Regions from separate parts of the Ruegeria sp. BG11 genome, predicted to be linked through region 1. Evidence: riboswitches for the same ligand, from Rfam matches in the RefSeq annotation. Region 1 holds a riboswitch; each other region holds the start of a gene.
What was found. A riboswitch is a leader RNA that binds a small molecule or an ion and turns the genes downstream of it on or off. The one in region 1 is predicted to bind cobalamin.
Positions count from the first base shown of each region.

Region 2: it holds a riboswitch for cobalamin, as region 1 does, so the genes downstream of both, ACR0JF_RS06310 (DUF1636 family protein) here and ACR0JF_RS03755 (DUF1636 domain-containing protein) in region 1, are expected to answer to the same signal.
Region 3: it holds a riboswitch for cobalamin, as region 1 does, so the genes downstream of both, ACR0JF_RS14730 (hypothetical protein) here and ACR0JF_RS03755 (DUF1636 domain-containing protein) in region 1, are expected to answer to the same signal.
Region 4: it holds a riboswitch for cobalamin, as region 1 does, so the genes downstream of both, ACR0JF_RS17090 (aromatic ring-hydroxylating oxygenase subunit alpha) here and ACR0JF_RS03755 (DUF1636 domain-containing protein) in region 1, are expected to answer to the same signal.

Region 1 covers NZ_JBQFTH010000001.1:743,065-748,671, forward strand. Annotated here, with positions in the region: gene ACR0JF_RS03740 (VapE domain-containing protein) at 1-313, opposite strand, end outside; gene ACR0JF_RS03745 (hypothetical protein) at 474-653, opposite strand; gene ACR0JF_RS03750 (NAD(P)-dependent oxidoreductase) at 886-1,956, opposite strand; cobalamin riboswitch at 1,983-2,186, shown strand; gene ACR0JF_RS03755 (DUF1636 domain-containing protein) at 2,270-2,650, shown strand; gene cobW (cobalamin biosynthesis protein CobW) at 2,647-3,702, shown strand; gene cobN (cobaltochelatase subunit CobN) at 3,708-5,607, shown strand, end outside.
Region 2 covers NZ_JBQFTH010000003.1:42,528-48,134, forward strand. Annotated here, with positions in the region: gene ACR0JF_RS06295 (D-lyxose/D-mannose family sugar isomerase) at 1-421, shown strand, start outside; gene ACR0JF_RS06300 (hypothetical protein) at 540-761, shown strand; gene ACR0JF_RS06305 (hypothetical protein) at 758-1,246, shown strand; cobalamin riboswitch at 1,281-1,485, shown strand; gene ACR0JF_RS06310 (DUF1636 family protein) at 1,592-1,939, shown strand; gene ACR0JF_RS06315 (ABC transporter ATP-binding protein) at 1,936-2,712, shown strand; gene ACR0JF_RS06320 (ABC transporter substrate-binding protein) at 2,725-3,675, shown strand; gene ACR0JF_RS06325 (FecCD family ABC transporter permease) at 3,677-4,687, shown strand; gene ACR0JF_RS06330 (response regulator transcription factor) at 4,696-5,427, opposite strand; gene ACR0JF_RS06335 (ATP-binding protein) at 5,424-5,607, opposite strand, start outside.
Region 3 covers NZ_JBQFTH010000008.1:200,017-205,623, reverse strand. Annotated here, with positions in the region: gene ACR0JF_RS14750 (bifunctional 2',3'-cyclic-nucleotide 2'-phosphodiesterase/3'-nucleotidase) at 1-863, shown strand, start outside; RNA gene ffs (signal recognition particle sRNA small type) at 903-1,001, shown strand; gene rsgA (ribosome small subunit-dependent GTPase A) at 1,159-2,187, shown strand; gene ACR0JF_RS14735 (alpha/beta fold hydrolase) at 2,231-3,088, opposite strand; cobalamin riboswitch at 3,248-3,469, shown strand; gene ACR0JF_RS14730 (hypothetical protein) at 3,557-3,964, shown strand; gene ACR0JF_RS14725 (phosphatase domain-containing protein) at 3,961-4,464, opposite strand; gene ACR0JF_RS14720 (DNA polymerase III subunit gamma/tau) at 4,634-5,607, shown strand, end outside.
Region 4 covers NZ_JBQFTH010000010.1:182,913-188,519, forward strand. Annotated here, with positions in the region: gene ACR0JF_RS17085 (hybrid-cluster NAD(P)-dependent oxidoreductase) at 1-300, opposite strand, end outside; gene ACR0JF_RS17090 (aromatic ring-hydroxylating oxygenase subunit alpha) at 306-1,529, opposite strand; cobalamin riboswitch at 1,642-1,846, opposite strand; gene ACR0JF_RS17095 (GNAT family N-acetyltransferase) at 1,966-2,487, opposite strand; gene ACR0JF_RS17100 (glutamine synthetase family protein) at 2,602-3,912, opposite strand; gene ACR0JF_RS17105 (MurR/RpiR family transcriptional regulator) at 3,912-4,790, opposite strand; gene ACR0JF_RS17110 (N-formylglutamate amidohydrolase) at 4,859-5,607, shown strand, end outside.

The sequences.
Region 1 (5,607 bases):
CGGTCCACCGCCCCCCCATTTTTAAGCCTGTGTTCGCACCGAGTTCGTCTAACCGCGCGGCCTTTACACCGTTCATCTCATAGCTGGGCCACGATCCAAGCCCGTCCCAAGCACCTCCAAAGTAGTCGCCGGGGCATTTGCCTCGGGCATCCGGGTCGACCTTCGACGTCTCGTGCAGTGCGGCACCAGCCGGGATCACAGGGATGGTGTCTAAAAACCCCGCCTGTAACCACTGAATGTGCGTGCCCCCTATCTGGGGTACCAGAATACCTTGATCGCCAGTGTTAAAGGGTGTTACTTTTGTGCCATCCATTGCGTGGTCCTTTCATGGTCCATCGTTGCTTGGTCCCTGCTGTGAGAGGTCAGGGGGATATGTTAGCGGCCCGGTGCAGATCGCACCGGGTCACTTCATTTGAGGCACCCTGAGATGGCTTGTGGTGCCTCGGTATGCTGGATCGTTCGACCCGTGCGGGTCAACCCGCCCTATACAGTCGGGCGTTTTTCTCTTTCAGCAGATGATCGGCAAGCGCCTGTTCGGCGTGATGCAACGCCTTGCGACGGTCCATCACAGTCCGCGTCAGACGGTCAGTTTTAACGTCATATTTGCGCTGGTTCTGTATGCACGATGTGGTGCGGATCGGTGTGTGCTTCATGCCATCAACGTATCAAAACGTTTGATTCAACACTCATGACTTTCTGTGAAATTATATGAATTGTCATAGAGGTAACAAGGACTTAGCCACATGCTAGACATCGAACAACTCTACCGAGAAGAAATCCGCAAACACCTGCAAAGTGTCGATTGCAAATCCGTGTACACCGGTTCGATTCCGGTACTCGCCTCCACATCCCCTTCCTCTAAATACCGTCTCCGGGAATCAGTTTTCAGGAGGAACGCCCCCGAGGCACCACTTCGTACCCTGGTTCTTCCGGCTCATCGTCCTGCATTTCCGTAGGAAAACCCGGTGCGCGGATGTCCAAGCCGGTGGCTTCTTCAAGGCGTTTGATGATGTTTGGCGACAGCTCACGCTCGCCAAACCGGGCGATGCCATCCTCAAATATCTTGATCATCACCGGATTGATTTCCAGCGGAACACCGGCGCGGTCGGCGACATCCTGAAACAGGCCGATATCCTTTTTCACCAAATCCATTGTAAACGAAATATCGCGCGAGCCGTTCAGGATCACCTGGCTTTCGGTTTCGTGCACGAACGAGGTCCCTGACGAAATCTTGATGGCCTCATAGGTGGTGTTCAAATCCATCCCGGCGGCCTTGGCGGTGACCAGCGCTTCAGCACAGGTGATCAGGTTGGCCGTTGCCAGATAGTTGGTCAACACTTTCAGAACCGAGGCCGAGCCGAGCTCTCCGGTGTGCAGAACGCGCCGTCCCATGGTGGTCAGGAACGGCAAAATGCTTTCGAAGGTATTGCGGTCGCAGCCGGCGAAGATCGAGATATTGCCCGTCGCCGCACGGTGGCAGCCACCCGAGACAGGGCAATCGACTGCAGCCCCTCCGCGCTCCAGAACCAATGCCCCCAATCGCTTGACCTCGGCCTCGTCAGTGGTGGACATCTCCATCCAGATTTTACCGGGGCCAACCTCGGGCAGCATCTCTTGCATCACCGCGTCCGAGGCCGCAGGCGACGGCAGGCAGGTGATCACAGCGTCGCAATCGCGCATCATCTGGGCCGGGCTTTCAGCCGCTTTGGCCCCCTGCGCGACAAAAGCCTCAACAAGATCGGAACTTAGGTCATGAACCGTCAGGTCGATTCCATTGCGGAGCAATGACCCTGACAGCTTACCGCCCACATTCCCAAGCCCGATAAAACCTACTTTCATGGATTTCGCCTCCGTTTGCGATTTGAGACCATGCGACCATGCATCAGCGTCCTGTTCATGCCGCCTAGCGACGCTGGCAGGTCGCTTTTCAACGTGCCGCAGCGGTCTGAGCTGCATCGCGCTTGACAAGCTGCGGGTGCGTGCCGCATGAGCCTCGTGTTGGTGTCTGTGCGAACAGATGAAAAGGGAATGCGTCAACGGGTTTTCCGCCAAGCGCAGCCGCCCCCGCGACCGTGACCGGAGAGGGTGCCCAAGCCACTGGCTCAAAGCCGGGAAGGCGGGACATCCGACAGAGTACGCCTCTGACATCCGCAAGCCGGGAGACCTGCCAGCGCCCGAAGATGAAACCGGACGGGGTGTTCCGGTGTCGGGTCAAGGGACCCGCATGAAACCCCGTCCCCCACGATGAGGAGTTGGGGGGATGAGAGACATGACCGAGACCGCTCCGGTCGAATTGCTGGTTTGCACCACCTGTCGTCGCGGGCTGCCCGTTGAAGACGACGCGCAACGTCCCGGCACGCTGTTGCACAAGGCGCTTGAACAGGCGGAGCTGCCGGAAGGGATTACCCTGAGAGCCGTGGAATGCTTGTCGAACTGCAACGAGGGCTGTTCCATCGTGCTGCGCGGCGGCCCGGATCGCTGGACCTTCGTCTATGAACATTTGAACGAAACCGACCATGTCGACGCGATCGTTGACGGTGCCACCAAGTACCTTGCGACCGAGGACGGCTTGGTCAAATGGCGCGAGCGCCCCGAACATTTCCGCAAGAACTGCGCAGCCCGCATTCCCCCGATTGGAGCCCTGAAATGAGCAACTTGGAAAAACTCCCCGTCACCGTGATCACTGGCTTCTTGGGCTCGGGCAAAACGACTCTGGTGAAGCACCTGATGCAGAACCCGCAAGGCAAGCGTCTGGCCGTGGTGGTCAATGAGTTCGGCGATGTCGGCGTCGATGGCGACATCCTGAAATCCTGCGCCATCCCGGATTGCCCAGCGGAGAACATCATGGAATTGGCGAACGGCTGCATCTGCTGCACCGTGGCTGATGATTTCATCCCGACCATCGAAGCCCTTATGGCGCTGGAGCCGCGCCCCGATCACATCCTGATCGAAACTTCTGGCCTCGCCCTGCCCAAGCCCCTGTTGAAGGCGTTCGACTGGCCCGATATCCGGTCAAAAATCACCGTTGATGGCGTCATCGCGCTGGCCGATGCCGAGGCCGTCGCCGCTGGTCGCTTTGCGCCGAATGTCGAAGCGGTGGACGCTCAGCGCCTGGCCGACGATTCGATCGACCATGAAACGCCTCTATCCGAAGTGTTCGAGGATCAGATCTCCTGCGCCGACATCATCCTGCTGACCAAGCCTGATCTGGCCGGCCCCGAAGGCGTGGCAAAAGCCAAAGAGATCATCGCCGCCGAGGCCCCTCGCCCGCTACCCGTCGTCGAAGTGGCCGAAGGCGCCGTGGACGTCCGCGTTGTACTTGGGCTTGAAGCGGCTGCCGAGGATGACATGGACGCCCGCCCGTCGCATCACGACGGTCACCACGACCACGAGCACGACGATTTCGAAAGCATCATCGTTGATCTGCCTGAACAGTCCGACCCTGCCGATTTGATTGCCAAGATCGAGCGTCTGGCCAATGAGCTGAACATCCTGCGCGTCAAAGGCTATGCCGCCGTTCAAGGCAAGCCTATGCGCCTGCTGGTTCAGGCCGTGGGGGCCCGTGTGCGTCACCAGTATGACCGTCCGTGGGAGCCCGGTGAAGACCGCCGCTCGCGCATGGTGGTGATCGCCGAGCATGACGACATCAAAGAAGCAGAAATCCGCGATATCCTCGCGAGTGTAACCGAGGCCGCCGAGTAAGGCCCATGCACGTCGTCTTCCGCGAAAGCCACGGGTTAGCAGAAACGGAAACCCCAACCGATCTGGGCCAGAGCCCGGCGGATTTGGTGGTGCTGTCCTTCTCGGACAGCGACCTTGGCGCTTTCGCGGCAGGCTGGCATCGCGGTGGCGGGCCGGAAGGGCGAATGCCGACCCTGCGGTTGGCGAACCTGACGGCGTTGAAGCATCCTCTGTCAGTCGACACCTATGTGGAACAGACGCTTGAGGGCGCCAAGGGCGTTCTGATCCGTCTGATTGGCGGCGTGCCTTACTGGGCCTACGGACTGCAGCAAGTTCTGTCACTTGCGCAGGCCAAGGGGATCGCGCTGGCCGTCCTGCCCGCCGACGGGCGTGAGGATACGCGGCTGGATGAGTATTCCACCCTGCCCGTCTCGACCCTGCGGCGTCTGGTACATCTCTGCGACACCGGCGGTGAAGTCGCAGCGCAGGCCGCCTTGGCGCAGATGGCATTGGCGGCGGGGCTCTATGCCGGCCCGGTTATGGGGGCTAAAACCCTGCCCGAATCTGGCGCGTGGTGTCCTGATCGCGGCGTGATTCCGGTTGAGACTGCTTTTCCGGGCGACGCAAAACGTATCATCGTCACGTTTTATCGCGCCTATCTGACCTCGGCGGACACGGCCCCCGTCGCCACCGTGATCCGCAGCTTGCGGGATCGTGGGTTCGAGGCGGTGGGCCTCTTCGCGCCCTCGCTCAAAGCACCTGCCGCCGCTGAATGGCTGCGTGACAACATCGTCGCTCTGAAGCCTTCGGCGATCATCAACGCCACCTCCTTCTCGGGCAAAGACTCGTCGGGTACATCCCCTTTGGATGCGGCGGGCGTGCCGGTATTTCAGATGGCCCTCGCCACGTCCCGCCGCAAGGCTTGGGCCGAGGCGGAACGAGGCCTCTCCCCCGCCGATCTCGCCATGCATGTGGTGCTGCCCGAAGTGGACGGGCGCATTTCGGCGGGCATCGCCTCGTTCAAAGAACCGGGCAAACGTGACCCGCATCTGGAATATTCCCGCTTTGCCCACCGGGCTGAGCAAGAACGGATCGAAGCGATTATCGACCGTGTCACCGGCTGGCTGACCCTGCATGAGAAGCCCAAGGCAGATCAGGTGCCTGCGCTTGTTCTGTCGACCTACCCCAGCAAGGACTGGCAAATGGCGCATGCGGTTGGCCTCGACGCACTGGCCTCGGCCGAGGCGATACTGACCGATCTTCAGGCCGAGGGCTACAGCACCGCACCGGCTGAGCCGATTACGGAAACCCTGCTGGACGCGCGCATTTCGTGGTCTTTGGAAGATTACCAGGCAGCCCTAGCTGACCTGCCTGAGCAACTGCGGGCCGATCTCCAAACCGTTTGGGGCAAGCCCGAAGACGACCCTGTTTTTACCGAGGGAGCGTTCCACTTCACCGCCCTGCGCCGAGGCAACGCGCTGGTTGCACTGCAACCCGAACGCGGCACGCCCGAACAGCGCGATGACGACTATCACGACTTGTCTCGCACCCCGCGTCACAGCTACGTCGCCTTCTATCTGTGGCTGCGCAAGGGGCTGGGCGCAGACGCTTTGATCCATATCGGCGCGCATGGCACTCTGGAATGGCTTCCGGGCAAGTCCGTTGCTCTGTCGGCAAATTGCTGGCCCGAGGCGCTGATCCGCGACCTGCCAGTGATCTACCCTTTCATCGTCAATGACCCGGGCGAGGCCGCGCAGGCCAAGCGTCGGATCGGGGCTGTCACGCTGGGCCATATCCCGCCCCCGATGAAGGAAAGCGGCACCCCAGATCGTATGGTACGACTGGAATCTCTGCTCGATGAGTTTTCGAACGCGGACGGGCTGGATCCCAAACGCCGCGACCGCCTTCAGGAAGATATCCGCGAGG
Region 2 (5,607 bases), on a different contig from region 1:
CGGTATGCTCTATGCCGAAAAGCTGCTGATCTCTCGCGACAAACAGCTGTCGCCGATGCACCGCCATATCGTCAAAGCCGAGGACATCATCAACCGAGGGGGCGGCGATCTGGTTATGGAAATCTATGCCTCGGACCCCGATGGCGGTATCGACCGCGATACCCCGGTCACCGTTCCCAGCGATGCCTGCCCTGTCACCATACAGCCCGGAGAGCATCTGCGCCTGAAGCCAGGTCAGAGCGTGACCTTGATGCCCGGCATCTGGCATGCCTTCTGGGCGGAACGTGGGGATTGCTTGATTGGCGAAGTCTCAACCGTGAATGACGACCGGACGGACAACGTATTCGAAGACCCGATCCCCCGCTTTGCAACAATCGAAGAAGACACGGCCCCGGATTTCCTTTTGGTTGCCGACTACTGACTTCATTTAGAGTTTCGCGCTTGCCTTTTCTGACTGTTTTTGTCAGCTAACGTCTGACCCAGTCAGATTCCGTTGGAATCATCGCCCGGTCCCATTTTTCGACCGAAAGATAACCCTCATGCGAAAATCCCTCGCCGACCTGTTTGCCATGGACGCCGTTGCCAGCCGCCATGGCTGCGCTTTGAAACCGAAGATGAGACAGGCGACCGAGGCCGATCACAGCTTTCCCGTCCGCGCTGCATCGCCGCGTCCTGAAACGCCGGTTGACCCAAACAATCTTCCGCAAAACGTCCACCCTTTGGTCGCACAAGCCCCCAAACCCAATAGGGAACGCGCATGAAACCCTCAGCATTTGACCACACATTGCCCCGCGTCGAATTTGACGGTTTCGAACGCGGTTTGCTGCCTGTCATGCGGCACTTCGTCCTAAGCTTAACACAGCCGAAAACGCAGGCGTGGCAACATGCCTTTTCGGTCGCAACCGAACGCTGGGGGCGCGACCAGGGGCTGGTTCTGGCGCATCTGGTTTTCAAGATCGTCAAGGCCACGCTACACACCCGCCCTATAGGTCTGGCCTGCAACGACCCGCTTTGTTTTGAGACGCGGCACGAGCTGACATGTGACGAATGCGCCCTGTTGCGAATGCTGCATCACATGCGCCGCGACGAAACTCCGGCGGCGCGCGATGCTTTGAACGAATTGACCGGAGGCTACCCGGACGCCCATCTGATACAGGCCGGTTTGACCCTGGCCAGCCAGTTCCCGACAAATGGCGTCGGACCGGGCCAAAGCGCGCGCAGGCCGACCCTACGCGTGGTCCGATAGCGCGATTCCGGCGCTTGACAATAGGAGCGTGAGCAGACTAGCTGCTCTGGATGGTTCCCAACGGCCTGTGCCTGAGGGATGAAAATGGGAATACGGTGCGGCCCGAGGGCCAATGCCGTGACTGCCCCCGCAACTGTAAGCGGAGAGCGACGCCACAGAACCACTGGCCCCTAAGGTCGGGAAGGTTGGCCAAGCAACGACCCGCAAGTCAGGAGACCTGCCATCACAGTTTAACCAACCCGGGGCGGGGTGTCCCGGAAGGAGGCTCGATGGCACATCTGCGTGCTGATGCAACTCATGGCTTTTGCCTTCACTTGACTTTTGTTCAAGTTGGCGCCCCGTGCCATGGCTGATCATTTTGTCCTGATATGCGGCACCTGCAATGGGCCGATCCCCGCACATAAGGCGAAGGAAACGCTGGATAGCCAGCTGCCCGAGGGGTTCTCGACACGCCTGATCGACTGTATGGCCGGGTGCGATCGCCCGATGACGGTCGGGATGCAGGCCAAGGGCAAGGCGCAATATCTGTTTGGCGACATTCAAACCCCCGCCGATCTGAACGCTTTGGTCGAGTTTGCCCATCAATTCCGGGAAAGCGAGGATGGTTGGACCAGCGCCTCGACCCGTCCTTTAGCGCTCTACACCAAAACCCTGTCGCGCATGCCCTGTCTTCCACCGGAGGACACGGTATGAGCTTTCTGATTGCAGAAAATCTGGAATACTACGCCCTGAACGGAGATGTTCTGCTGCGGGACACCTCGTTCACGCTTGAGGAAGGCGCGATATTGGCCGTTGCTGGCCCGAACGGGGCGGGCAAGACGACGCTGCTCAACCTCTTGTGCGGTGTCGCAAAACTGGCGCTGGGCGATGTACGTATTCAGGGTCAAAGCCTGCGGAAACTGTCGTCGCTGGAGCGGGCCCGACGGATTGCCGTTGTCGGCCAGCAGGAAATACCCGACGGGCGGCTGCAACTGCGCGATTATGTGGCCCTTGGACAAATCCCGATCAGGGACGACAAATCCGCCGAAGCTCTTAAAACGGACCTGCAGCGCGTATTAGACACCACCGAACTGTCCCATCTGGCTGGTAAACAGATGGCAAAACTGTCCGGCGGAGAGCGTCAGCGCGCCCATATCGCACGGGCTTTGGCGCAGAACCCCTCGCTGCTGTTTTTGGACGAACCGACCAACCACCTGGATCCGGATGCCAAAGGGCACATGCTGTCTCTGGTGGCCGAGTTGGGTGTGACGGTTGTGATGATCGTCCACGATCTGGTCATGATTCCCGAATTCGCCAGCCACGTCGCCCTGATGAAGAACGCGCAACTGACGGCCTTCGGCCCGGTCGCCGAGGTTCTGACACCAGACCGCGTGCGCGAGACTTTTGGTGTTGACTATCTGTGTTTCCAGCACGAAGGACGCGTGATCCCAGCGCTGGACATCCGAAAACGAAAGCTTTCATCTTAACAGGAGAGATTGATGAAACTGAAACTCTTGTCCGCTGCGGTCCTAAGCGCACTGGCGGGCGGCGCTGCCGCGCAAGAGATCACCGTCGACAATTGCGGTGAACCTCTGGTGTTCGACACCAAGCCCGAGCGGATCGTGGTTCATGACATGAACATGACCGACATGGCGTTTGCGCTGGGTCTTCAGGATAGCATCGTTGGTCTGACCGGCATCACCGGCTGGTATAAAACTAGCCCCGATTTCGACGCGCAGCGCGGCGACATTCCCGAGCTCGCCCCGAAATACCCGACGGTCGAGAACCTCGTCGCGGTTGAACCCGACATGTTCTTCGCCGGTTGGTACTACGGCATGAAACCCGGCGGTGACGTCACCCCCGACACACTGGAGCCCTTTGGCATCAAGACCTTGGTTCTGACCGAAAGCTGCATCCACCTGAACAAAGACCGCCCCGAAGCCAGCATGGATCTGCTGTTTGACGACGTTCTGCGTCTGGGCACCGTCATGCAGGTCGAAGACAAAGCGACCGCGCTGGTCTCGGGCTGGAAAGACCAACTGGCCGCAATCGAGGCCAAAACCGCCGATCTGGAAAAACCCCGTGTCTTCCTGCTGGATGGTCCGGCCGATGCGCCCTTTACCGCAGGCAAATACGCCATTCCCGACGCGATGATCGCAGCAGCGGGCGGCGTCAACGTCACCCATGACATGGACACAAGCTGGGGCCGCACCTCGTGGGAGGCTGTCGCCGCCTCGAACCCCGAATTCCTTGTCCTGCTGGACTACCAAACCGGCAACGGCGCGGCGGATACGTTCAAGTTCCTTCAGGAACATCCGGTGATGTCGCAAACCGATGCGGTCAAAAACGAGCGCTGGATCGGCCTGCGCTATGAAGAGCTGACACCGGGTCCGGCAAACATCGAAGCGATCGAGAAGATGGCAACGGCGATGCACCGGGGTAACAGCTGAGATGACGAAGACGGGCCAGGCGGTCCTGCTGGGGGCGGTCATTCTGACCGCCCTTTTGTTGCTGTCGACGATCTACGGCACTACCCCGATCCCCTTGGCCGAGGTTTTCACCGCGATTGGGCTGGGGACTGGCGTGACTGAGGGCGACATGTCCCCTCTGCACCGGATTGTCTTTGACCTGCGCCTGCCTCGCGCGTTGTTTGCGGCGGTCATAGGGGCCGGGCTGGGTGTTGTCGGGGTCGTTTTGCAAACGACTACGCGCAATGACCTGGCTGACCCGTTTCTCTTTGGCCTCTCGTCCGGGGCCGCTGCAGGTGCCGTTCTCGTTATCACTGTGACAGGCGATGTTCTGGGCATCTGGACCCTGCCGCTTGCGGCGTTTTGCGGGGGCCTGATCGCGTCCGGCATTGTTCTGGCCCTGGTTCAAAGCCTGCGCACCAGCGCGCCGGAAAAACTGATCCTTGCAGGCCTGGCTGTATCTTTCCTGTTTTCGGCCATCACCAACTATCTGATTTTCGCGGGCGACAGCCGCGCCGCGCATTCCGTCATTTTCTGGATGCTAGGCGGTCTTGGTCTTGCCCGGTGGGAGACCTTTCCACTTGTCGTGCTAGGGCTGACCCTGATCCTGGGCTATTCCCTCTATCGCAGCCGCTGGCTCGACGCGCTTCTGACGGGGGATTTCACGGCCTCGACGCTGGGCATTCCAGTGCAAGGCCTGCGATTCCGGATGTTTCTGGTCGCGGCCTTGGCCACTGCCAGCTTTGTGTCGGTGGCAGGCGTGATCGGGTTTGTCGGCCTTATGGTTCCGCATATCGCCCGAGGCATTGCCGGAACGCTCCACCGCAATCTATTGATCACATCTGCCGTCGTCGGGGCCATCTTGCTGACGCTTTCAGACATTCTGTCTCGGCTACTTCTGGCCCCGCAAGAGTTGCCGGTGGGGATCGTTACAACCTCGATCGGGTCGCTATTCGTATTCCTTTACCTGTTCAAATCCTCACGATCTGACTAGCACGGCCTTCATCCCAAGTTTTGCCGACGCTCAAGCCAGCTTCCCAACTCTTTTTCCGCCGAAAAGATGCTCTCACGATTCAGTATCTGAGAGGTCATGGCCTTTGAAACCGCCCGGACACGTTTGTTGATCGCGATATCGTTGCCATCCACCGGCAGATCGCCCACATCCAGTTTTTCATAGATCGACAGCAGCCGGTTCTGCACCGTCCTCAGGGCCAGCTTACGACGCAGCGCTATGGTCTTGTCGGGCAAACCAAGGGCGAGATCGGATAGGATTGCCAACTCAACCTCCGTCAGCGCCTCACCCGAGCGGCTCTGTTCGCGTTGGATCTGGTGGATTTCCCGGTCCACCATGATCTGCGCCTCGATCAGAACGGCGCGCAGGGCCAGATGCATTCGTGAGGGGCTAGCCGTCTTCAAAACATAGCCATAGGCGGCCTCTTTCGGAACGATCCGCGCAATGCCGCGCAGATAGGCCTCGTCCGAATAATTGGACCAGAACAGAATGCGGGTTGCGGGGCGTTCAGACCAAATGGTCCGCGCGGCTTCGATCCCGTTGCGTTCCTTCATGCGCAGGTCCATGACGATGGCCTCAACACCGTTCTGCCGGGCCTGCTCTTCCCCTTCCCGACCGTTCGAGGCGAGGCTCAGGTCGGTCACCTCGGGCAAGGCATCCTGAACCAACTCTCGCAGGTAGTTGGCGTGCATTGCGTCGTCTTCGACCAGCAGAACCTTCATACCAACACCTCGATTTTGGGGCATTCGGAGGCCGGAAGACAGACGGCAATCTCGGTCCCGCCATTGTAGCGGATGTCAAACTGCGCCGCTATCAGCCGGGCGCGGGTGCGCATGTGCGTCAACCCGCCCGAGGCCTGCCGGATTTCAATCGCTCCCATGCTGCGCCCATTGTCCCGCACG
Region 3 (5,607 bases), on a different contig from region 1:
CGCGCGTAAGGATGGCCGAACCTGTCAGTCATACCGCGCAGAGCCTGCACAGCTATTTCAGCTTCTGCGCGCCGGATCGGGGGCTAGCCCTGGTCGCGGCGGCACAAGCGGCGGGTTTGCGCCCGTTTCTAAACGGCACCGCGTTCGCCGAACTGCCGCTTCTGTCTGCGGTGTCTCCTTACAAATTCGGCGGCCGCGCCGGGCCGAGGAACTATACGGACGTGCCTGTGGGCGAGATTTGCCTGCGCCACGTCGCTGACCTGCATGTTTTCTCCAACGAATTGCGGGCCGTCAAAATCACCGGCGCGCAACTGCGGGACTGGCTTGAGATGTCGGCGGGTGTTCTCAACCAGATCCACCCAGACGCCGAAGCCGAGCTAACCGATTCCCGCCGGGCGGGGCATAACTTTGACGTCGTGTTTGGCGTGACCTATCAGATCGACCTGTCCAGCCCTGCGCGGTTCGATAGCAACGGCGCCATGACCGATCCAACCGCCCAGCGCGTCCGCGACCTGTGCTTGGGCGGGCAAATAGTCCGCGACGACCAGAGCTTTGTGGTCGCCCTCAACAACTATCGCGCCAGCGGTGGTGGGCATTTCCCTTTCGTCACAAAAGCCCGGGCCATTCCTCTGCCGTCCAGGGATATCAAAGAGATACTGCGGGACTACCTGTCAGATCGCCTGCCCGCGGACCCTCTGGATCAGGCGCCTTACCCATTCTCCTTAGCCCCGCATTATGGTATTCGCACGATCCTAAGAACCGGCAGCGGAGCGTTGAAGTATTTGCCCGAGCTAAGCAGATACTCCCCCGAATTGCTGGGGCCTGATACCGAGGGCTTTGAAAGGATACGACTGACCTTGTGACGGGTTGTCATTTTCACATCCCTTCCCTATATCAGGCGTTGAGAGGTTGGCGCGGGCGAGCGCCTCGCCAACCTGGTCAGGTCCGGAAGGAAGCAGCCACAACGAGCCCCGCTTGGGTCGATGTCCAACCTCTCACTTTATAGAAACCATCAGCCGCAGGAGGGCTTTATGATTGTAGCAAACACCCTTCGGGCAGATCGGTTCTAAACCCAACTCTCCGATTGCCTGAACACATCGCCAACGGATGCGCATCGGCCATCCGATGGGATTGCTATATCTGAACACAGGCAAACCAATGTCTTTTAATCTTTCGGACCTGGGATGGTCCTCTCACTTCGCTGCACAGCACGCGGCGCACGCGCAACTCACGCCTTTTCGTATCACCGGTGTTCACCGGGACCGCCTGGTCGGGATGAACGAGACTGGTGAAACATCTCTGTTTGCCCCTGGTCATTCCACTGGCGATTTTACGGTTGGCGATTGGGTGCTGGCCGATGACAAGAATCGCGTTCAGCATCTGCTTGACCGGCGCAGCCTGTTGCAACGCCGTGCTGCCGGAACCGGAGCCGAGGCGCAACTGATCGCAGCCAATGTTGACGTGCTGTTCATCGTCAGCTCGTGCAATGCGGATTTCAATGTGCCCCGGCTCGAACGGTATCTGGCACTGGCGCATCAGGCGGGCTGCTATCCTGTCGTGGTCCTGACCAAAGCAGATAGCTGCTCGGACCCCGCAGCCTACGCCAAGCAGGCCGAAGCGCTGGCACCGTTTTTGACAGTCCTGACGGTCAACGCGCATGAAGCGTTAGACCTGCAGCAGGTTCTGGCATGGTGTCCGGCGAGTCAGACAGCGGCTTTGGTCGGGTCATCCGGGGTTGGCAAAACAACGCTCGCCAACGGAATGACCGGGCAGGATCAGGCAACAGCCACAATCCGCGAGGATGACGCCCGCGGCCGCCACACCACGACGTCTCGCGCCTTACATCCGATGCAAAATGGCGGTTGGCTGGTCGACACCCCCGGCATGCGCGCCCTGCGCCTGCTCGACGCGCAGGACGGGGTGGACGAAGTGTTCTCGGACATTCTGGAGCTGGCCCAAACCTGCCGGTTCTCGGATTGCCAGCATGAGGCCGAGCCCGGTTGCGCTGTGCAGGCGGCGATTGAAGCAGGCACACTGGATGCAGATCGGTTGGAACGCTGGCGCAAGCTGAGGCGCGAGGATCAGCGCAACTCTGAGACCGTGGCCGAGGCGCGGGCACGCGACAAGGCTTTCGGCAAGATGGTCCGATCTGCGATGCACGGAAAATCCGCGCGGCGCGGCGATTGAAACACGGGCTGAAAAAGGGGCGTCGGTCCGCCGGCGCCCCCCATCAAGCGATCAATCGTGGCCAGAGCACCGCATTTCGGCGGGCAAACACACCGATATGGCCGATCTCCCGAACACCAAACTCTTCCGGTGACAACAGGTGACGGCGTGCTTTTGGACCATAAAGCTCGGCCAACCGCCAAACGGCAGCTTCTGGGACCATCTCATCATCTGTGAAGGCAAAAAGGTCGACGGGAACGTCAGCATCCTGCCACGTAGCTTGCGGCAGTGTGTCTCCGATCTCGGGCAGATAGCTTTGCGGCGCGGTGCACCATTTGCGCCATTGCCAATAGACCTTAGGCGGTAGGTCTGTTCCAAACCCAAGTGCCTTGCCCGGCAAATACCCCAGGCCGCTCACGACCAGAGGCACATGCCCATACCAGAACAACCCGGCCAGAGCGCGGTACGGCCAAGGATGATCGCCCAACTTCACAAGGCCAGAACAGACGCAGATCATGCGATCAATCTTGTCGATATCCGGCTGCACTGGCCCCAGCATCCCTCCAAGCGAATGACCAACTGACCATTGCTGCGACAGCGGGAACCGTCGGCGCATCTCGGCCCGCGCGGCGGGCATGTCCTGCAACGCCCAATCGGCCATCGAAATCTTCGACCGACGCTGTGGGCCCGATTTCGAATGCCCGAATTCCCGGTAGTCGTAGATCAGACAGGCGATATCACGATCCGAGGCCAACCATTGTGCGAAATGCTTGTAGTAGTCTCGCGGAACCCCTGTCGCGCTGTTGACCACCACTACGGTTTCGGGCTGCGCCACGGGCCGGTAGATCCACCCGGACAGGGCACCATCCCCCACCGGGATCTGAACATCTTCGATCAGCACTGTTTGGTTTGCATCCAACATGGGCATCCTCGGTGGAAAACTGAACTGATGAGTTCACATTGCAACTTGACCCCAGACAGCCCATGCAAGTCAACTGCGATCCCGCTTGACCACGCGTCCACTTTGCGGATCGTCTTTCCGCAGCGCAGAAAGTTCAACTTGACTCAGAATGGTTTTGAACGCTAGCGATGGTGTGATGGTTCCCGGCTTTCACAAGAGGTCGGGATGAAAAGGGAACACGGTGCGGTTTTCCCCGACTTACTCGGGACGAACCAAATCCGCGACTGCCCCCGCAACTGTAAGCGGTGAGCGATGTCGAAGAGCCACTGGCCGAAAGGCCGGGAAGGTCGGCAAAGCGATGACCCGCAAGTCAGGAGACCTGCCATCGTCAACATAACCCAAACTCGGGCGGGGTGTCCGGGCAGGCCGTGACAGACCCTATCTGCCCCACCTGATCCCAGCCCCTGTCCACCGCGCGGAGGGCGCAGGATGATCTGGAAGACGAAGACACATAGGTTCTCGGCAACTATCTGCCAACATACCGGCAAGACTTGCCCGGCGCTGGCGCGGCTGGCGCGTTCAATGGTTGACGCACTGGACCAAGCTGGTCCGGCGACCACATCGGACTTTGAAATCGAAGGCAGCAGTGACCTGACCCATTGCTCGGACGGCTGCCACGCCCGGTTTCGGGCCAGCCAATCTCGGGTGCGGGTCTATTGCGGAGCGGATCCTAAGGCCGACAGCGAGACCCTCGATCGCTATGCCGATTTGATGTTCGGTACCGACACGAGCAGCCTGCCTAGCGCAGCGATGACATCCCTGCCCTGCGCCATGCTCGAGGCATCAGTGATTGCGCCGCGCAAAACGACCCCGGCGGAACTGCAACTGTCGGCTTAGGAGTCTGCCAAAGCTCGGGCGGGCAAGGTGGCCCAGTGCTTCTGTGCATCGGTTTCGACCGCGCAGGGGCGTAGCTTGCGCAACCGATCCAGCGCTTGGGTTGGAGCCTCGCCGCATTCGATCATCAACCTCAGCACCACCATGCCAGAGCGACCACATCCGCCCTGACAATGGACAAGCACGCGCCCTCCGCCAGACAAAGCCTGCCGCGCCGCGGCACTAACATCGGGCCATTGCGCATCAACCTCTGACGGTGGCACGCCGAAATCCTGAATCGGCAGATGCACCCAGCGGCTGGCGCGCCCCTGAACGTCGCGGCCAAAATCGCGGGCTCCAAACTGGACCAGCTCGGCCTCGGTTGTCATCGACAGCACGAGGCCCGGCCTCCAATCTCCAATCGTTTCAAGGTCGCCTGCATAGTCGCCGCCCTTTCCCGGCATCGACGTTAGGGCAAGTGTGCCCCCGCCCACTTGCAAAGCATGAATGACCAAATTCGTCATGACAGCATCCCCCCGGAAGCGTTGATCCTGACTTTAGGCTTGATTCACAATCTGAAGAGTGTACCCCTGACGCGCCAGTTTCCAAAACAAAATCGTTCTTCAACTCATGTGGACGCGGGCGGCGCGGGCCTCTACGCTGCAGTGACGTTCCGAATCCGCCAGAGCAGACATGACCGACTCAGACAGCCCCGCCTATCAGGTTCTCGCCCGCAAATATCGCCCGGAAACCTTTGCCGATCTGGTGGGTCAGGATGCGATGGTCCGCACGCTCAAAAACGCATTTGAAGCGGATCGCATCGCGCAAGCCTTTGTCATGACAGGCATTCGCGGAACCGGCAAAACCACGACCGCACGGATCATTGCGAAAGGCATGAACTGTATCGGACCGGACGGAAATGGCGGACCCACGACCGAGCCTTGCGGCCAATGTGAACACTGCGTCGCCATCATGGAAGGTCGCCATGTCGACGTGATTGAGATGGACGCCGCCAGTCGCACCGGCGTGAATGATATTCGCGAGATCATCGACAGTGTTCGCTACCGCGCAGCCTCGGCCCGTTACAAGATCTACATCATCGATGAGGTCCATATGCTGTCGACCAGCGCCTTCAACGCGCTGCTCAAGACGCTTGAGGAACCGCCGGCGCATGTGAAGTTCATCTTCGCCACAACTGAGATTCGCAAGGTTCCCGTCACGGTTCTGTCGCGCTGCCAACGCTTCGACCTGCGCCGGATCGAACCCGAGGATATGATCGGCCTGCTGCGCAAGATCGCTTCTGCGGAGAGTGCTGAGATTGCCGAAGACGCCTTGGCGCTGATCACCCGTGCTGCCGAGGGATCTGCCCGCGACGCCACCTCATTACTGGATCAGGCGATCTCACACGGGGCCGGAGAGACGACGGCAGATCAAGTGCGCGCGATGCTGGGCCTGGCGGATCGTGGCCGGGTTCTGGACCTCATGGACATGATCCTGCGGGGCGATGCGGCAGGGGCGCTGACCGAGCTTGGTGGCCAATATGCCGCAGGAGCTGATCCACTAGCCGTGCTGCGTGATCTGGCCGAAATCACTCATTGGGTTTCGGTCGTGAAGATCACCCCGGACGCAGCCGAAGACCCAACTGTTTCCCCGGATGAGCGCGCCCG
Region 4 (5,607 bases), on a different contig from region 1:
CAGATTGTCCAGCATCCAGCGCGTGCCGACGCTGTCCGGCTGCGCCTTAGCCGTGATCGTAATGGATCGCGGACGAGATGGGGATGACGAGATCGTATAGGTCCGATGCACAACGCCTCCCGGCTGCCCCGGCGCCGGAATCTCGAGCGTCAGGAACTGACCCGGATGGTAGGCAAACAAAGCCCCGGACGGGGCGCGGAACGTAAAGCTGGCGGTGTTTGGCGTTTCGGGCACGACCGAGACGCATTCCAGCGTCTCGTCATCCTGCCAGATCGAGGCAACAGCGTTCAGATCTTTCATCTGCTTCACTCCGCCGCCATCGTGTCAGGTGTCAGGTGGCGCGCCAGAGTGCTGCAATACCAATCGGTGAATTGCAAAACACCGGACTCCTGTATCCCTGAATACGGTCCCGGCACATAGGCCGGGCTGTTGATGCCCATCTGGTTGTCTTCCACCACGCGGCGATCTTCGTCATTGGTGGCCATCCAGACCTCGGTCAGACGCTTGACGTCATAGTCGACCCCTTCGACCGCATCCTTGTTGACCAGCCATTTCGTGGTGACTTCGGTCTCGGTCGGGCTGATCGGAGTGATCCGAAATACAATCGAGTGATCGGCCAGGAAGTGGTTCCACGTGCTGGGATAGTGGAACTTCAGCAACGTCCCCGCATCGGCAAAAGGCGAACTGCCAAGAAAGCGGCGCACAGCTGATTTGCCGTCTAGAGTATAGCTTTCCGCCCCTTCCTTAAGCGGCATACGAGCCAGACGGTATTGCCCGTCATCATGCAGATAGAACTGCGACGGCATCCCTGCAGCCTCGCAACGGTCAAAGTGAGTTTGCATGAAAGCCGGGGTTTCACCCCCTTCGATACCGGTTACCGAGGGATCATCAGGGAAGGTCCGGCACAGCGAGGGGTGGTTGCCACCGCAGTGATAGCACTCGCGGTTGTTTTCCCAGACCAGCTTCCAGTTGCCGTTCTCGATGATCGTGCTTTCAAAGGCGACCTTGGCGTTGCCCAGATCATGCGGCTCCAGATAGGGGCGTGCTTTGTTGGCGAAGGTGTCGAAATCAGGCGCTTCATCTGCAAGACAGATATAGACCAGCCCGGCCAGTTCCCGGCAGTAAACGGTTTTTAGCCCGTGTTGCTTGGGGTCGAAATCAGGCCCCATATCACGTGCCCATAGCAATGAGCCGTCAAGCTCATAGGTCCACTGGTGGTAGGGGCAGACCAGTTTGGGCGAGTTGCCCTTGGCCGCTTTGCAAATGATCGACCCGCGATGTCGGCAGGTGTTGTGGAAAGCTCGGATCTGGTTGTCCGCGCCGCGCACGATGATCACGCGGTATGCGCCAACAGTGTAAGTCACATAGTCGCCTGTTTTCACCAGCTCACATGCCGGAATGGCAAATAGCCAGTCGCGGTAGTGGATGGCCTCAAGATCGGCCTGAAAGACATCTGGATCGGTATAGAACGCCTGTTCAAGGGCATAGGCCGGGTTTCGACGCGCCAACAGGCTTTGAACGTTGCTCACTTCTGGCTCTCCTGCCGCGCCCCGCGGCTTAGCTTGGGCAGATGACACCAGAGGCCAGTCCGGAGCCGTGCGAGGATCACGTCCGAAACTTGTGCCCCCACCGCCACCCGCGGTTTGACATATATGCAAGGCTGGTTTCCGGACTTGAAAGGGGCTTGCGCCCGGTTTTCGACACCTTCCCGGGATCCTCGTCCCAGTGGTCACCTGTCGAACCTGACCTTCCTTACCGTTGCGGGGGCAGCGCCGGAATTGCACCGGCTTCCCAATTCTCTGCCGCCTGAGAATCAAACAGCAGCACCTCACACGCGCAACCTACTCGGGTGCGCATTTCTGACTGAAAGGCTTGCGACATTTGCAGAAACAAAACAGACATGCCCAGCAGAAATGGAAACCTGAAACAGAGCTGCGGTTTGAGGAAAGAACAAAAAAACGGAATTCACGCGTGTTGTGATGTGTCCCAGAGATGCGCGTGCATGAAGGGCGCAATCGCGAGTGTCTTGCCCCCCAGCTTTTCAACCGATCCTGCAGTGAGCTCAAGCACCATCCATGCCTCTGGGATCGTCAGAAGGTTCGGATATGGCGTCTCTTTGTCGGTCGGAACAAACCCGAATAAGGGGTAGAATGCCGGCACGCCCAACACGAAGACAGCGTCTGTTCCAATGGACCTCAAGTGCTTGATGCTGGTCTCCATCATCTCTCTGCCAACACCGAGACCTTGATGTTCGGGCGAGACACCGCAGGGCGCCAGAAGATAGCATTTAACGTCCGGGTGATCCTGGAAGACAAACGGGGTGAACATGACATTGCCCGCGATCTGCCCGTCACGCCTCACACTGATAGAAATCGTTTCCGGATGCTCAAGGAGATCTTCGGCGAGTTGAGCGATTTCTTCACCTTCCGCTTCGCCAAAAGCCAGCCTATGCACATTCAAAATGGCATCGGTTTCTGAACGGTTCATGATCCATCCCTATCCTGAGCTAAACAGCCTGCGCCGCGTCATACGGCGCGAGATTACCCAAGCGACGCCCCAGAGGTCGCATTGGGCGAGCTTCGGCAAGACGAGCCGCTCAGGTCAATATGTTTCTTCGTACAATCGGCAGCGTGCGTCGGTGTCCAGATGTGCAGTTGTCGCGATCTCGGATTGTTTGTGGGCTTGGTACACCTCGGCAAAGCATTCGGGGAACCAGCCGGTCACAACCGGGTTGGAAACGAACCGGTCGAGCGCGTCTTCTAAGGTTTGAGGCAAGCGCACCAGCCCCCTTTGGTTCAGTTCTGCGACGTCCAACAGCGAAAGATCTTCCTCGGTTGGAATGGGCGCGGGTAGCCCCTCTTCGATCCCTTGTGTCCCAGCCATGACAACTGCCGCAAGCGCCAGATGAGGCGAAGCTGCGGCATCCGCCGCACGGTATTCGATGTTGAACTGCCCCGCGATCGAGGCCGGGTCTTTTGCGGTTACCGGACAAATCCGCAAGGAAGCCTCGCGGTCGCGGAAACCCAGATTGTTGAAAGCCGCAGACCAACGATGGGGTGTCAGGCGTTCATACGAGATCACCGAAGGCGCAGTCAGGGCCAAGATCGCATCCAGATATTTCAGAACTCCGGCAGCGAAGGCACTCGTCAGGTCCGACATGCCGCAGGGGCCGTCTTCGGCGTATGTCAGCGGCGCGCCCTGATCATCCACAAAGCTCATATGGATGTGGACCCCATTCCCAACGCTCGCGACATCGCGAATAGGGGTATAGGTGGCCCGCTCGCCATAGGCCTGTGCGGTCGCATAGGTCAGTTCGCGTACCATGATGGCCGCGTCCGCCGCGCGAACACCCTGCTCAGGGCCGATGACGACCTCATATTGGTTTGGCCCATATTCCTTCATGATCGAATCCGGCTTCAAACCGACCTGAGAAATCGCGTTGATCAAGGTCTCGCACAGATCACGCTGCAGGCCAAAACCCCGGTGACCATAGGCTTCGTTGGCTTGGCTTGGCGGATCTTTCAGCTGGAACTCATGCTCGAACGCAGCCAGCAAATTTGCGCCTGAGACCTTGTGCAGCCGCTCCAGCGCCGCCCTCAACAAACTGCGCGTGCAGAAGTCCCAAGGGTCTCCGTCCAGAGTGACGATATCGCCCATAAGAAAGTGCAGGCCGGAGTCTTCGCCGAGCTCGACCTTTGCCTCGGCCGTTGCGTCCGGGATCAGAAGAAGATCGCCCAGCGCGCCAAACGGGCTTTCAGCAATTCCGTCAAAACAGTTGATCTGAACGTTGGTGGGTGTCCACCCGACCCCGCGCTGCAACCGCTTGTTCAGTTGATCCGCCGGAAAGGCCTTGCCCCGCAATTTCCCGGCAAGGTCTGAGGTGGCGACAAACATCAAGGGGGTTTTGGGCATCATGGGTTAGGGTCCTGATTGTGGGATCGCATGGCATCCCAGGCTTCGATGCGGGATTTCGTTTGGTCCCAGTTGTCTTCGGCAATACGCGTCACCAGCGCTTCGGTGACGGCAAGGGCCGCTGTGTACGTATCCCAGAGCGTGCCGCTTTCGATCGGAACTGGCAAGATTTCTGCCGCATGGCGGGATATGGGAGACAGCCATTTGTCTGTCATGAGGACAACGCGAACCCCTCGATCCTGCGCGGCAGTCGCGGCCAATCGCGCCAGCGCGGGTTGGTAGCGGCGAAAATCGACGAGAAACAGGATATCGGCAGGCTTCATCCGCAGCAGGTATTCCGGCCAGACCTCATTGTTGGCCGGAAGATGATACACGCCGCTGCGGGTTTGGCGCAGGTGAAAAGACAGGTGCTGCGCGATGGTATCACTGATCCGACCGCCCAAAATATAGACATCGCTTTTTGGCTGGCTCAGTACCGAGCAAATGCGCTGAAACTGCGCCTCGGTGATACCTTCTGCCGACAGCGCCATCTGGGACGAGGCCCGCGCGATGAAATCACGTAAGAACCCTCCATCAACGCTGCGGCCTTCGCCGTGCAGATCGGTGGGCGAGCGTTGGCCTTCTTTCAACTCCGACAACAGGGCACGCTGGAATTCCTGATAGCCCCCCAGTCCGATCTTGGTGACAAACCGCGAGATAGACGGTGCCGAAACCTCGGCCCGCCGGGCGAGTTCCTGAATCGTGACCAAACCCGCATAGGGGTAGTCGCTCAGCAAAGCAGCAGCCAGCTTGCGCTCGCTCGCGGTCATGTTCTCCGCCTTCGATTCAATTCTTTGCCTAACAAGCAAGCGGCACCTCCTGATCTGAATGGATCGCATGGAATAAAAATTTCAGTCAATCTATTTTTGATTGACTCTGAAAAAACTTGTTCTCTAACGTGGACCACATGAATACATCAGCTGTAACCCAAGAACTGCTGGTCACCGGGGATCCCGCCCCAGTGGAATGGGTCAATCGTGACAGTGATGCGAAGATCGCGCTGCTCTGCGAACACGCCGGGCGCGCGATCCCGCAAAAGCTGGGCGATCTGGGTGTCTCGGAAGAGGTACAAACCAGCCATCGCGGTTGGGACATCGGGGCCGAGGCCGTGGCCCGGCAATTAGCCGACCGGCTACGGGCCCCTTTGATCTTGCAACGCTATTCCCGGCTTGTGATTGATTGCAACCGCCCGATCGAAGCCCCGGATTCAATTCCGCCAAACAGCTTTGGAGAGCAGATCCCAGCCAATCTGAACTTGACCGCTGCGGATCGCACAGCGCGTCAGCGCGAGATCATGGCCCCACTGAACGGTGCCATTGAAGATATGCTGGACCGTGCGCCGCGCGTGCTTGCGGTGTCGATCCACTCCTTCGCCTCACAGGTCGATGGTGAGACGCGGCCCTGGCACGCTGGATTTCTGACGCGCGTTGACCCCAAAACGGGACAAGCCGCTATCGACCATATCTCGGCCCTGCGTCCCGATCTGCACATGGCGTTGAACCAGCCCTATCAGATCGACAGTGAAAGCGACTGGTTCATACCTCGTTTCGCGGAACCTCGCGGACTGGCGCATTCGCTGGTCGAAATCCGCAATGACCTGATCCGCGATGCAAAAGGCGTCGAGGATTGGGCGCAGCTTCTCGCCGAGGCCTTTAC